One region of the Xanthomonas sp. F1 genome, then DNA from elsewhere that is predicted to be linked to it. Evidence: predicted binding sites of a transcription regulator. Region 1 holds the regulator's gene; each other region holds the start of a gene.
What was found. The regulator HrcA, encoded in region 1, represses chaperone genes, less so after heat shock. The targets are predictions, from matches to a motif close to TTNGCACTCNNNNNNNNNGAGTGCNAA.
Positions count from the first base shown of each region.

Region 2: rpoH (RNA polymerase sigma factor RpoH) is a predicted target of HrcA. The motif match lies at 2,474-2,500, and genes of this name have one in related genera.
Region 3: GGR71_RS16995 (co-chaperone GroES) is a predicted target of HrcA. The motif match lies at 2,034-2,060, and genes of this name have one in related genera.

Region 1 is NZ_JACHOK010000001.1:12,979-17,987, reverse strand. Features, by position in the region: gene recN (DNA repair protein RecN) at 461-2,122, opposite strand; gene hrcA (heat-inducible transcriptional repressor HrcA) at 2,252-3,310, shown strand; gene grpE (nucleotide exchange factor GrpE) at 3,478-3,999, shown strand; gene dnaK (molecular chaperone DnaK) at 4,146-5,009, shown strand, end outside.
Region 2 is NZ_JACHOK010000006.1:215,765-220,773, forward strand. Features, by position in the region: gene ftsX (permease-like cell division protein FtsX) at 1-683, shown strand, start outside; gene GGR71_RS14710 (response regulator) at 691-1,533, shown strand; gene ung (uracil-DNA glycosylase) at 1,562-2,290, shown strand; gene rpoH (RNA polymerase sigma factor RpoH) at 2,511-3,389, shown strand; gene GGR71_RS14725 (trimeric intracellular cation channel family protein) at 3,518-4,135, opposite strand; gene GGR71_RS14730 (NAD(P)/FAD-dependent oxidoreductase) at 4,193-5,009, opposite strand, start outside.
Region 3 is NZ_JACHOK010000009.1:3,463-8,471, forward strand. Features, by position in the region: gene GGR71_RS16990 (endonuclease) at 51-1,829, opposite strand; gene GGR71_RS16995 (co-chaperone GroES) at 2,110-2,397, shown strand; gene groL (chaperonin GroEL) at 2,533-4,179, shown strand.

The sequences.
Region 1 (5,009 bases):
ACCGGGAGAAGGTGCCCCGAAGGGGCGGATAAGAGTCCGGGTGTAGCCTCGCGGATCACGTCAGCGGGTCGCTCCGCGTCGGACCCTCACCCCAACCCCTCTCCCGGGGGGAGAGGGGCTAGCGGCTGTTCCCTTCTCCCACCGGGAGAAGGTGCCCCGAAGGGGCGGATGAGGGTCCGGGTGCAGCCTCATGGACCAAGTCAGCGGGTCGCTTCGCGCCGCACCCTCACTCCAACCCTCTCCCGGTGGGAGAGGGGCTAGCGGCTGTTCCCTTCTTCCAACGGGAAAAGGGCTTCATTTCCCGCGGCTGACTTCGGCTGGCGCGTGCCGGATTCCGCCTCGTGCGTTCGCACAAGCGCCTAACGCGGGAGCGCAGCCAACCCGCGATCGGGCGTCGACTGCCTGATGAGCAGGGCGGCATGCGCGGGGCCAGGGCGCCCTGGACACCGCCGCCAGCCGCTCAGCCCGCGCTGAGCAGCAGCCGCTTGGCCGCGGCGCGGGCTTCCTTGCTGACCTCGACCCCGCCCAGCATCCGCGCCAGTTCTTCCTCGCGCTGGCGCGGCGCCAGCAGTTCCACCGAGCTCTGGGTCATGCCTTCGACCGGGGCCTTGCTGACCCGGTAGTGGGCGTGACCCTGGGCGGCGACCTGGGGCAGGTGGGTCACGCACAGCACCTGGCGTTGCTCGCCGAGCGCGCGCAGCTTCTTGCCAACGATGTCGGCGACGGCGCCGCCGATGCCCGAGTCCACTTCGTCGAAGACCATCGTCGGGACCGCGTCCAGGCCCAGCGCGGCGACCTCGATCGCCAGCGAGATGCGCGACAGCTCGCCACCGGAGGCGACCTTGCGCAAGGCGCGCGGCGGCTGCCCGGCGTTGGCGGCGACCAGGAACTCGACCCGCTCGGCGCCGGCCGGGTCCGGCCGCTCGCTCTCGTGCGGTTCCAGTTGAATGAGGAAGCGGCCGCCGCCCATGCCCAGTTCGCCGATCAGGGCGGTAGTGTCGTGCGACAGCGCCTGCGAACCGCGATCGCGGGTGGCGGTCAGTGCGGCCGCGGCGTCGCGCCAGGCCTGGGTGGCCTGGGCGATTTCGGCGTCGAGCACGTCCAGCCGCTCGCCAGCGCCGCGCAGGCTCTCCACTTCCGCCAGCAGGGCGCCGCGGTGGTCGGCCAGCGCGTCCACGCCGATGCGGTGCTTGCGCGCCAGGTCGTGCAGGCGGCCGAGCTTGCGTTCCATCTCGTCGAACTGTGCCGGGTCGGCGTCCAGGTCGTCGCGGACCCGGTCGATCAGCGCCAGCGCTTCCTCCAGCTGGATGCCGGCGCTGTCGATCAGTGCCTGCACCTCGGCCAGGCGCGGATCGTACTCGCCGACCTTGCCGAGCTCGTGGCGGGTCTGCTGCAACAGGTCCAGCACCGCCGGCGCCTCGTCGCCGTTGAGCCGCTGCGCCGCACCCTCGCAGGCGCCGATCAGCGCGGCGGCATGGGCCTGGCGGCGGTGGTTGGCGTCCAGGGCGGCGATCGCCGCCGGATCCAGGTCTTCGCGCTGCAGTTCGGCCAACTGGTGCTGCAGGAAGCCGATGCGGTCGCTGACGTCGCCCTGCGCCAGCAGTGTCTCGCGTTCGCTGAGCAAACCCTGCCAGCGGGCGGCGGCGGCGCGCACCGCGGCGCGCTCGGCGTCGTTGCGCGCGTAGGCGTCGAGCAGGCCGAGCTGGCTGCCGCGCGAGAGCAGGGCCTGGTGTTCGTGCTGGCCGTGGATCTCGACCAGATGGCCGGCCAGCTCCGCCAGTTGCGACAGGGTCACCGGGCGCCCGTTGATCCAGGCGCGCGAGCCGCCGTCGGCGCGGATCACCCGGCGCAGCTGGCAATGTTCCTCGTCGTCGAGTTCGTTCTCGCGCAGCCAGGCGCGGGCCTGGGCGGGGGCGACGAACTCGGCCGACAGTTCGGCGCGGTCGGCGCCGTGGCGGACCACGCCGCTGTCGGCACGCAGCCCGGACAGGAAGCCGAGCGCGTCCACCATCAGCGACTTGCCGGCGCCGGTTTCGCCGGACACCACGGTCATGCCTGGGCCGAATTCCAGTTCGGTGCCGCGTACGACGGCGAAATCCTTGATCGAGAGATGTCTGAGCATGGGGTCTGCATCCGGAGCCGCGCAACGCTAGCATGCGCAGGCAGGTGGGCCAATGACGTGCCAGCCGGCGCGGACTTGCCAAGCCGACAGGTAGCGATTATCTAATGGTCAGTCTCACGGGTTGATTCAATGCGCGCTTCCCCGGTCCATTCCAGCCTCGATCCGCGTGCCCGGCAACTGCTGCGCACGCTGATCTCGCGCTACATCCGCGACGGCGAGCCGGTCGGCTCGCAGACCCTGGCCAGGCACGCCGGGCTGGACGTGAGCCCGGCGACGATCCGCAACATCCTCGCCGACCTGGAGGACGCCGGGCTGCTCAGCTCGCCGCACACCTCGGCCGGGCGCGTGCCCACCGCCACCGGCTACCGGGTGTTCGTCGACAGCCTGGTGCAGATGCGCCCGCCGGCCGAGGGCGAGGTGGCGCGGCTGCGCGCGGAGATGGCCAACGCCGCCGGCACCCAGGCGCTGCTGGGCAGTGCCTCGGAACTGCTGTCGGCCATGACCCACTTCGTCGGCGTGGTCAGCGCGCCCAAGCGCGAGCAGTTCGCGTTCCGGCACATCGACTTCGTGCCGCTGGACGCGCGGCGGGTGCTGGCGATCCTGGTGTTCGCCGACAACGAGGTGCAGAACCGGGTGATCGAGCCGCGCAAGGCCTACGAGCCGGCCGAACTGGAGCGGGTGGCCAACTATCTGAACCGGCATTTCGCCGGGCGCGCGCTGGCCGACATCCGCGCCAGCCTGCTGCGCGACCTGCGCCACGCGCGCGACGAGATGGAGCAGTTGCTGGCGCACAGCGTCGAGCTGGCCGAGCAGGCGCTGGCCCCGGCCGGCGACGACATGGTGCTGGCCGGGCAGACCAAGCTGATGGGCGTGCAGGACCTGTCGGACCTGGAGCGGCTGCGCGAACTGTTCGAGGCCTTCGCCAGCAAGCGCGAGATCCTGCAGTTGCTCGAGCGCACGATCCGCGCGCCGGGCGTGCGCATCTTCATCGGCGAAGAGACTGGCATGGTGCCGCTGGAGAGCGTGTCGCTGGTGACCGCCCCGTACATGGCCGGCGGCCAGGTACTGGGCGTGCTCGGGGTGATCGGCCCCAAGCGCATGGACTACGACCGGGTCATCCCCTTGGTGCAGACCGCCGCCGACGTCCTCGGCGCCCGCCTGGACCCGTCCCCGCCCGGCGACCGCTGAGCCAGCGCTGGCGAAAGCGCCGCCGCCTCATCCGTCAGCAGGCCATCGAGCCGCGTCCGGGCGAATCCCCAATCCCCAATCCCCAATCCCGGCCTCACTTGAATCCGCCCGCGCCGCCCACATAGGTGGTCCGGTAAGGCGGGACGCACCCCGCCAGGGACCCGGACATGACGCAAGAACACCCCGAATTCGATTCCGAACACCTGACCGAGGCGCAGCAGCCCTCGACCGATCCGTTGCAGGCGGAGGTGGAGACGCTGCGCAGTGAGCTGGCTCTGGTCAAGGCCGATGCCCTGCGCGAGCGGGCCGACCTGGAGAACCAGCGCAAGCGCATCGCGCGCGACGTGGAGCAGGCGCGCAAGTTCGCCAACGAGCGCCTGCTCGGCGACCTGTTGCCGGTGTTCGACAGTCTGGACGCGGGGCTGACCGCCGCCGGCAGCGAGCCCAGCCCGCTGCGCGATGGCCTGGAACTGACCTACAAGCAGCTGCTCAAGGTCGCCGCCGACAACGGCCTGACCCTGCTCGACCCGACCGGCGAGCCGTTCAACCCGGAGCACCACCAGGCGATCAGCCAGGCCGAAGCCGAGGGCGTCCCCCCGGGCCATGTGATCCAGGTGTTCCAGAAGGGCTACCTGCTCAACGACCGCTTGCTGCGGCCCGCCCTGGTGGTGGTGGCCAAGCACGACTGAGCCGGACCGGCCGCCCGCGCCTGAACCCGGCGCGGCGGCAGTGGAACGCTAATTTGCGGCGATGGCTTGAATGACCCGCAGCCATCCCTATATCCGAACCAGATCCCGGCACTGGCCGGCTACACGACCTTTCAGGAGTCATTGCAATGGGCAAGATCATCGGCATCGACCTGGGCACGACCAATTCGTGCGTGGCGATCATGGACGGCGGCAAGGCCCGCGTCATCGAGAATTCCGAGGGTGACCGCACCACGCCTTCGATCGTCGCCTACACCAAGGACGGCGAAGTGCTGGTGGGCGCCTCGGCTAAGCGCCAGGCCGTCACCAACCCCAAGAACACCTTCTACGCGGTCAAGCGCCTGATCGGCCGCAAGTTCACCGACGCCGAAGTGCAGAAGGACATCGGCCTGGTGCCGTACGGCATCGTCCAGCACGACAACGGCGACGCCTGGGTGGCCACCGCCGACGGGCGCAAGCTGGCCTCGCAGGAAATCTCCGCGCAGGTGCTGGAGAAGATGAAGAAGACCGCCGAGGCGTTCCTGGGCGAGACCGTCACCGAGGCGGTCATCACCGTGCCGGCGTACTTCAACGACAGCCAGCGCCAGGCGACCAAGGACGCCGGCCGCATCGCCGGCCTGGACGTCAAGCGCATCATCAACGAGCCGACCGCCGCGGCGCTGGCCTACGGCCTGGACAAGGGCCAGGGCGGCGACCGCAAGATCGCGGTGTACGACCTGGGCGGCGGCACCTTCGACGTGTCGATCATCGAGATCGCCAACGTCGACGGCGAGAAGCAGTTCGAAGTGCTGGCCACCAACGGCGACACCTTCCTGGGCGGCGAAGACTTCGACAAGCGCGTCATCGACTACCTGGTGGAAGAGTTCAACAAGGACCAGGGTATCGACCTGCGCAAGGATCCGCTGGCGCTGCAGCGCCTGAAGGACGCCGCCGAGCGCGCCAAGATCGAGCTGTCGTCCTCGCAGCAGACCGAAGTCAACCTGCCGTACGTC
Region 2 (5,009 bases), on a different contig from region 1:
CGGCGCAGACGCTGGCGCAGACCCTGCGCGGCCGCGCCGACGTGGCCGCGGTCAAGCTGCGCACGCCCGCCGAGGGCATGGCCGAGCTGCGCGACAGCGCCGGCCTCGGCGAGGCGCTGGACGCGCTGCAGGACAACCCGCTGCCGACGCTGCTGATCGTCACCCCGGCCGCGGCCGACGACACGCCGCTGGCGACCGCGCTGACTGCGCTGCCGCAGGCCGATCTGGTCCAGCACGACGCGCTGTGGCGCAAACGCCTGGACGGCTGGCTGCATTTCGGCGAACGCCTGGTGCAGGTGCTGTCGCTGCTGCTCGGCGCCGGCGCGGTGCTGGTGGTCGGCAACACCGTGCGCCTGGACATCCAGTCGCGGCGCGAGGAGATCGGCGTGCTGCAGCTGCTCGGCGCCAGCGACGGCTTCATCCGCCGCCCGTTCCTGTACCTGGGCGCCTGGTACGGTTTCGGCGCCGGGGTGCTGGCGCTGGGCCTGCTCGCCGCCTCGGGGATGGCCCTGGGCCAGCCGCTGGCGGCGCTGGCCGACAGCTACGGCAGCCATTTCGTGCTGCATGGGCTGGACGCGCTGCATGCCGGCTTCGTCCTGCTCGGCACCCTGCTGCTGGGCTGGCTCGGCGCCTGGCTGGTGACAGGCCACTTCCTGCGCCAGACGCGGCCCACCGACACCTGAGGCGCACATGGCCGGGCACGAGCTCAAGCATCTGATCAGCGCCGCCCCCCGGGTGATGGTGGTCGATGGCTCCAAGCTGGTGCGCAAGCTGATCGCCGACGTGCTGCACCGCGAACTGCCCGACGTGACCGTGGTCGGCTGCGCCAGCATCGCCGAGGCGCGCGCCGCGCTGGAGGCCGGTCCGGTCGATCTGGTCACCACCTCGCTGGGGCTGCCCGACGGCGACGGCCTGACCCTGGCGCGCAGCGTGCGCGAGGCCGCCGGCCAGGCCTACGTGCCGGTGATCGTGGTCTCCGGCGACGCCCAGCAGCACCTGGTCGAGCGCCGCTTCACCGAGTACGTCACCGACTATTTCGACAAGGCGCTCGGCCATGAGGCGCTGGCCACCTTCATCCGTGGCTATGTGCAGCCGCAGCCGGTGGCCGGCGCCACCGTCCTCTACGTCGAGGACAGCCGGGTGGTGGCCGAGGCCACCAAGCGCATGCTCGAACGCCAGCAGCTGCACGTGGTGCACGTGCTCAGTGCCGAGGACGCGTTCGCGCTGCTCACCGCCGAGTCGCTGGGCCGCACCACCCGCCGCATCGACCTGGTGCTGACCGACGTCACCCTGAAGGGCGAGCTCAACGGCCGCGACGTGGTCCAGCGCATCCGCGTCGATTTCGCCTACGGTAAGCGGCGCATGCCGGTGCTGGTGATGACCGGCGACAGCAACCCGCACACCCAGTCCGAGCTGCTGCGCGCCGGTGCCAACGACCTGGTGCAGAAACCGATCGAAGAGCGGCTGCTGGTCACCAAGGTGCTGTTCCAGTTGCGCCTGGCCCGGCTCGACGAGATCGCCGTGACCTTCTGACCGATGTGATGTCCCGAGCCAGGAAGCAATGAGCAACAACGAAGACGAAAGCCGGATCCAGTTGGAGCCGTCGTGGAAGGCGCAGGTCGGCGACTGGCTGCTGCGCCCGGAGATGCGCGAACTGGCCACGTTCCTGCGCCAGCGCAAGGCCGCCGGCGCGCGGGTGTTCCCGCCGGGGCGGCAGATCTTCGCCGCCTTCGATGCCACCCCGTTCGAGCGGGTGGAGGTGGTGATCCTCGGCCAGGACCCCTACCACGGCTACGGCCAGGCGCACGGGCTGTGCTTCTCGGTGCTGCCCGGGGTGCCGGTGCCGCCGTCGCTGCTGAACATCTACAAGGAGATCGAGGACGACCTGGGCATCCGCCGTCCCGACCACGGCTGCCTGCTGCCGTGGGCGCAGCGCGGCGTGCTGCTGCTCAATGCGGTGCTGACGGTGGAGGAAGGCCGCGCCGGTGCGCACCAGGGCAAGGGCTGGGAGGGCTTCACCGACCATGTCGTGGAAACCCTCAATCGCGAGCGCGAAGGGCTGGTGTTCCTGCTCTGGGGCAGCTACGCCCAGGCCAAGGGCAAGGTCATCGACACCCGCCGTCACCGCGTGCTCAAGGCGCCGCACCCCTCGCCGCTGTCGGCGCACCGCGGCTTCCTCGGCTGCAAGCATTTCTCCGCGGCCAATGAGTACTTGAAGCGCCGGGGCGCCGCCCCCATCGACTGGAGTCTGCCGCCGCGCGCGGAACTGGAAGCGGTGCGCGGCGCCTGAACCGCGGTTGGATGGGGTGCCGCTGTCGCCTGGCGTGGACGCCATTTTCGCGAACCCGCTGCTACTTTGGGGGTCAGAGAACGGGATGGCGATGCGTCCCGCGATTGTTGCAACGGCTTGTGATGCAGTGTCATTCCTGATTCATATGTTGCATAAACAGAACACAGGAACTTTTTACTGTACCCAGCAGTCCAATTAGTAGACTGCTAAGATGAGCCCTATGAGCCAGACTCTTACTTCCAACGCATTGGTTCCCAACAACCTCCCGATCCCCAGTCCGCTCGGTTCGCTGGATGCCTATATCGGCGCCGTGCACCAGATCCCGGTGCTGACGTCCGACGAGGAACGCGCACTGGCGGTTCGCTATCGCGACCAGGAAGACCTGGACGCGGCCCGCGAACTGGTCCATTCCCACCTGCGCTTCGTGGTGCACGTGGCGCGTGGCTATAACGGCTATGGTCTGCCGCTGGGCGATCTGGTCCAGGAAGGCAACATCGGCCTGATGAAGGCGGTCAAGCGCTTCGACCCGGACATGGGCGTGCGCCTGGTCAGCTTCGCGGTGCACTGGATCCGTGCCGAGATGCACGAGTACATCCTGAAGAACTGGCGCATCGTCAAGGTCGCCACGACCAAGGCGCAGCGCAAGCTGTTCTTCAACCTGCGCAAGTCCAAGACCCGTCTGGGCTGGATGAACGCGGCCGAGGTCACCGCCGTGGCCAAGGACCTCAACGTGTCCGAGCGCGAGGTGATGGAGATGGAGTCGCGCCTGTCCGGTCGCGATATCGGCTTCGATGCGCCGTCCGACGAGGACGACGACCACGCGCCGCCGTCGCCGGCCGCGTATCTGATGGCCAACGAGGAAGATCCCTCGCAGGCCTACGAGCGCGCCGACAGCGAGGACAACCAGCTGCAGCTGCTGCGCGAAGGCCTGGCGGAACTGGATGCGCGTTCGCGCGACATCATCAAGCGCCGCTGGCTGGATGCCGACAGCAAGATCACCCTGCAGGAGCTGGCCGACGAGTATGGCGTGTCGGCCGAGCGCATCCGCCAGATCGAGGCGAACGCGCTGAAGAAGATGAAGGCGCTGTTCGTCGCCTGAGTCGCCTGCGGCGATCGCTTGCAACGCACGAAGGCCCGGCACTGCCGGGCCTTTCTTTTGTCCTCTTGGCGACATCGCGGAACGACGACTGCCGAATGCGGAAGCGCGCCCGCGTGAGTGACGGTGCGCTACGATTCCGGCGGACGCGCCACCGGCAGGTGCCAGCCGTAGCGGATCGCCATGAAGCGCAGACCGAAGCACAGCACCGCGCCCACCGCCAGGCCCCAGGGCTGCGGCAGGTGCAGCACCTGCGCCGCGGCGACCACGCCGCCGCCGAGCAGGGCCGCCACCGCGTACAGCTCGGCCTGCAGCACTACCGGCGTGCGCGCCACCAGCAGGTCGCGGACGATGCCGCCGCCGATGCCGCTGAGCATGCCCAGCAGCGGCGCGCTGAGCGGGCCCAGGCCGAACGCCAGTGCCTTGCTGGTGCCGTACACCGCGAACAGCGCCAGGCCCATCGCGTCGAAGATCTGCACCGGATTGCGCAGGCGCTCGACCGTGTGGTGACGGTAGAAGGCCAGCAGCCCGGCCAGGCAGGCGACGCCGAGGTAGCGCACGTCGGCCAGTGCTGCCGGCGGGGTGGCGCCGATCAGCACGTCGCGGGCGATGCCGCCGGAGACCGCGGCCGCGCACGACAGCACCAGCACGCCGAACAGGTCCAGGCGATGGCGCACGCCGACGGTGGCGCCGCTGATCGCGAACACGAAGGTGCCCAGCAGGTCGAGCAGGAACAGGAAGGTCGCCAAGACGGGCACTGCGCTGCAGCAAAAGGCCGGCTAGGATCGCAGTCCGACCGTGTAGTGTCACCTGTCCGCGGGCGGCGCGGCCTGCGCCTGCGTTTCCTCCGCTGCGGGCGGATCGCCGAGGATGATCCGCGCGGCGCGCTGGTAGCTCCAGTACGCCCAGGCCCAGTTGAGCAGCACCACCACGCGGTTGCGGAAGCCGATCAGGAAGAACACGTGCGCGGCCAGCCAGAACCACCAGGCCAGCACGCCGGAGAGCTGCAGCCGGCCCAGGTGCACGATGGCCGCCATGCGCCCGATGGTGGCCAGGTTGCCGTAGTCGGCATAGCGGAACGGCACGCTGGCGGTGTCGCCGCGCAGCCGTCGGCGCAGGGTATCGGCGACGTGCCGGCCCATCTGCTTGGCCGCCGGTGCCACGCCGGGAACCGGACGGCCGTCGGCCTGCTGCACCGCGGCCAGGTCGCCGGCCACGAACAGCTCCGGATGGTCGGGCACGCTCAGGTCCGGCTGCACCTGCACGCGGCCGCTGCGGTCCAGCGGCGTCTGCAGTGTCTTGGCCAACGGCGAGGCGGCCACGCCGGCGGCCCAGACCACGGTACGCGCCGGCACGAAGGTGCTGCCGAGGCGGTAGCCATGGGCGTCGATCTCGGCGACCGGCACCCCGGTCAGCACTTCCACGCCGAGCTTTTCCAACTGCTTCTGCGCCTTGGCCGAGAGGTGTTCTGGGAACGAGGACAGCACCCGCGGTCCGGCTTCGATCAGCCGCACCCGTGCCTCGGCCGGGTCGATGCGGCGGAACTCGTGCTTGAGCGTGTGCCGGGCGATCTCGGCCAGGGTGCCGGCCAGCTCGACGCCGGTCGGGCCGCCGCCGACGATG
Region 3 (5,009 bases), on a different contig from region 1:
AAATCCCGATTCCTCGCCCGCTGCAACTGCAGCGGGCGAGGCAACACGGCTCAGTTGAGCAACTGGCAGCTGGCCGGCTTGGCCGAGGTGAACAGCGAAGAGGTCGCCCACTCGGGGTGGTCGACGAACGGGTTGCGGTTGCCCTGGAAGCTGTAGATCACCTCGTTGCGGGCGCGCTCGGCGTCGTCCGGCGGATCCTGCTGGCTCCACGCGATCAGGGTCGACAGCAGGCCCATGTAGGCCGGCGAGGACGAGGTCTTGACGATCTTGCTGCGGTCGTCGGTCAGCTCCAGGTCCGGCTCGGACTGCCCGGTCTTGGCATCCACGCCGCCTTCATAACGGATCGCCATGTACATCACCGCACGCGCCATGTCGCCCTTGCGGTGGTCCCACACCTCGAAGGTGCCGCTGTTGCCGTCGGGGGTGCGCACCCAGTTGGAATTGCCCGGGTAGCGGCCGCTGCCGCCGCCGAAGCCGGCGTTGGCCTCGGTGGCGCGCTCGCCGCAGTTGCTGTCGCACTTGGCGTAGGGCTTGTTGCCGCGGTCGGCGTTCCAGGTGGCGTCGGTCAGGTACAGCATGTGGGTGTCGGTGTACGGTGCGTAGGGCAGGCCCTTGTTGCCGGTGGAGGTGCCGAAGCCCAGTGAGTTCGGCCAGCTGTGCTCGCGGTTGTACTTCAGGCCGCTGCCGCTGCCGGCGCGGTCGGTGCCCTTGGCGTAGCTGCGGTTGCGGTAGGCGTCGAGGACGCGCTGGCTGTTGTTCGGATCCTCGTCGGCGATCTCCAGGATGGCCCAGGTATCGGTGCCGGAGCTGCTGCTGTACGGATAGACGGTGTGGCCCTTGATCGTCTCGTGCAGCGAGCAGCGCAGCTGGCTGGGGCTGGAGGTGTTGACCCGCGAGTAGTACGTGCCGGCGCCGCTGCCGCCGCCGCCCGAGCCGCTGGCCACGTTGAACGCGACGCTGCGGTCCTGCGCCGGATGCGCGCCATCGGCATCGCTCACGCGTGCGGCGACGATGTTCAGGGTGCAGCTCTCGCCGGCCTTCAGCGCGCTGTTGGTGGACAGCGCGAACTGGGTGCCGCTGCTGGGGTAGGTCAGCGCCACGCTGCCGGACTGCTGGCAGCTCAGGCCGAACGCGCCGCTGGCCACGCTCACCGCTTCGCTGAAGGTCACCGCCAGGTCGCCGGCGGCGGGGAAGTCGGTGGCGCCCTGGGTCGGGGTGGTGGCGGTCACCGTCGGCGCGGCGTTGCTGCCGCCGCCGCCGGCGAAGGTCTGGCCGTTGTTGCAGGCGCCGAAGGTGCTGGCGGCGCTGTCGCTCCAGCTGAAGTCGGCCGCGGCGCTGCCGTTGCCGCGCAGCTGCAGCGAGGTGCCGGCCGGGGTGCTGTTGCTCTCGCTGACCGGCAGGTTCTGGCTGGTCATGCCCGCGGCGGGGCCGCCGCCGCCGGTGATGCTGCCTTCGTAGCTGAGGAACTGCACCACCTTGCCGTTGCCGTCGACCAGCGCCAGGCCGTCGTTGGGCCCGTTCTGGATGCCGTTGCTGGCATAGCTGACGGTGGCGATGCGCACCTGGCCGCCGCAGCTGACCAGGTTGCCGGCCGGCACCGCGCTGTTGGCGTAGACGGTGGCCGAACCCGGGTTGCTGCCGTTGTACAGGTAAACGCGGTAGCCGCTCAGGTTCTCCCCGGCGGTGGCGACGATCTCCACGCCTTCGCCGGTGTCGCCGGCGGCGGTGGCATCGTCGTAATGCAATTCATTGATGAATACGGCGGCCTGGGCCGGCCCGGCAAGGGCGAGCAAACAGGCCAGCGGCAGCGCAACGGCGGATGGCTTCATCGACAACTCCTTTTGGTGACGGATCCCCCCCTGGGTCCGCGGTCAGCCTAGCGCGCCTCTGTGACACTGTGACGGGATTCGGTCACTGCTTGGCACCGGATGCACGTTCCAGGCAAAAATTTTTTGCCTCCCGCCCTTGAAAGCCCCGGCCGCGGCACTACATCAGGCGCATCCCGGCCTCACCGGGTTTTTTCGCGAGCGTTGCTGGCAGTCGTCATGTGCGAGTGCTAACATCGCCGGCCTTTCCTAGACCAATCAATCACTTAAGAGGTCTCACTCAATGAGCATCAAGCCGCTTCACGACCGCGTCGTAGTCAAGCCGATCGAAGCCGACGAAATCTCCGCCGGCGGCATCGTGATCCCGGATTCGGCCAAGGAAAAGTCCACCAAGGGTGAAGTCGTGGCCGTCGGCGCCGGCAAGCCGCTGGACAACGGCAGCGTGCGCGCCCCGGCGCTGAAGGTCGGCGACAAGGTCATCTACGGCCAGTACGCCGGTTCCAGCTACAAGGCCGAAGGCGTCGAGTACAAGGTGCTGCGCGAAGACGACGTCCTGGCGATCGTCGGCTAAAGCCCCGATCGCGGGATTCGGGAATCGGGATTCGGGATTGGCAAAGGCGCCAGGCGCCGCGCGACCCGATATCTCCGCCCGAATTCCGCTCCAGCGAATCCCTAATCCCCAATCACGAATCCCGGAGCAACACACATGGCTGCCAAAGATATCCGTTTCGGTGAAGACGCCCGTTCGCGCATGGTGCGCGGCGTCAACATCCTCGCCAATGCCGTCAAGGCCACCCTGGGCCCGAAGGGCCGCAACGTCGTGCTCGAGAAGAGCTTCGGCGCCCCGACCATCACCAAGGACGGCGTCTCCGTCGCCAAGGAAATCGAACTGGCCGACAAGTTCGAGAACATGGGCGCGCAGATGGTGAAGGAAGTCGCGTCCAAGACCTCCGACAACGCCGGCGACGGCACCACCACCGCCACCGTGCTGGCGCAGGCGCTGATCCGCGAAGGTTCCAAGGCGGTCGCCGCCGGCATGAACCCGATGGACCTCAAGCGCGGCATCGACAAGGCCGTCGTGGCCGCCGTGGCCGAGCTGAAGAAGATCAGCAAGCCCACCGCCGACGACAAGGCCATCGCCCAGGTCGGCACCATCTCCGCCAACTCCGACGAGTCGATCGGCAACATCATCGCCGACGCGATGAAGAAGGTCGGCAAGGAAGGCGTGATCACGGTCGAGGAAGGCTCGGGCCTGGAGAACGAGCTGGACGTGGTCGAGGGCATGCAGTTCGACCGCGGCTACCTGTCGCCGTACTTCATCAACAACCAGCAGAGCCAGCAGGCCGACCTGGACGACCCGTTCGTGCTGCTGCACGACAAGAAGATCTCCAACGTGCGTGACCTGCTGCCGGTGCTGGAAGGCGTGGCCAAGGCCGGCAAGCCGCTGCTGATCGTCGCCGAGGAAGTGGAAGGCGAGGCGCTGGCGACCCTGGTGGTCAACACCATCCGCGGCATCGTCAAGGTCGTGGCGGTCAAGGCCCCGGGCTTCGGCGACCGTCGCAAGGCGATGCTGGAAGACATGGCCGTGCTGACCGGCGGCACCGTGATCTCCGAGGAAGTGGGCCTGGCGCTGGAAAAGGCGACCATCAAGGACCTGGGCCGCGCCAAGAAGGTGCAGGTCTCCAAGGAGAACACCACCATCATCGACGGCGCCGGCGACACCTCGGCGATCGAGTCGCGCATCAAGCAGATCAAGGCGCAGATCGAAGAGACCTCGTCGGACTACGACCGCGAGAAGCTGCAGGAGCGCGTGGCCAAGCTGGCCGGCGGCGTGGCGGTGATCAAGGTCGGTGCCTCGACCGAGATCGAGATGAAGGAAAAGAAGGCGCGCGTCGAAGACGCCCTGCACGCGACCCGTGCGGCGGTGGAAGAAGGCGTGGTCCCGGGCGGCGGCGTGGCGCTGGTGCGCGCGCTGAGCGCGATCGGCGAGCTGAAGGGCGCCAATGAAGATCAGACCCACGGCATCCAGATCGCGCTGCGCGCGATGGAAGCGCCGCTGCGCGAGATCGTCACCAACGCCGGCGAAGAGCCGTCCGTGATCCTCAACAAGGTCAAGGAAGGCAGCGGCAACTTCGGCTACAACGCCGCCAACGGCGAGTTCGGCGACATGGTCGAGTTCGGCATCCTGGATCCGACCAAGGTGACCCGTTCGGCGCTGCAGAACGCCGCCTCGATCGCCGGCCTGATGATCACCACCGAAGCGATGGTGGCCGAGGCCCCGAAGAAGGAAGAGCCGGCCGCGCCGGGCGGCATGGGTGGCGGCATGGGCGGCATGGGCGGCATGGATTTCTGATCCAGCCGGCCTCGGCCGACCTGTTCCACGCAGTCGAAAGGAGCCCCGCAGCGATGTGGGGCTCTTTTTTTGCGTCCTCGGCATGGCGGCATGCCGCTGCGCGCGTCCGCGCGTTCGTGCGCCCTGGTCAACGACCCGGTGCATCCGCTGGCCGTGCCGCGCAGAACCTGCCTGGCGAGCGTCTGTAGAGCACCTTGGCAAAGGCGGGGAGCAGTGTTGTAGGAGCGGCTTCAGCCGCGACGAGGCGTTACCGATAAGGCCCGTCGCACGAGGACAACGGCGTGTCTCGCCGAACCGCAGCGAGTAGCAAAGCGCGTTACTGGAGGCTGCCTACAGCCGCGCTCGTGCGATCCCCACGGACGGAGGCGCGGCACAGGCATGTCAGGCGACAGTGCCCGATGGGAGGGATGAGGATGCGGGCGTCGCGCCATGCACCACAGAGCGCGAGACGCTGCGCGCCGGACCCTCACCCCAACCCCTCTCCCAACGGGAGAGGGGCACGCGATCGCGATACGGATGCAGCGCGTCGTCGCCCACAGCGCGTCCACCAGAGACGTTGCTCCTTGGACTGCATCCGCGACTGCATCCGCTGGCGATGCGGCGAGAATCAACGCGCTGCGCGGCGAATCGTGCACAACACGCAATCGTCTACAAGCGCGGTATGGCCGCGTGTTGACAGTGTTTTCAGCGGCATGCAGGTTAGGACGCACGGGCGCAGGGGATCTGCACGCCCGCATGTTCGTCTTCTTCTGTGCGTCGCGGCCGGCGCAGGGTGGCGCGTGCCTGCGGCATGCGCGGCATGGTCGTGGGCGCGGCGCAGCGAAGAGGAC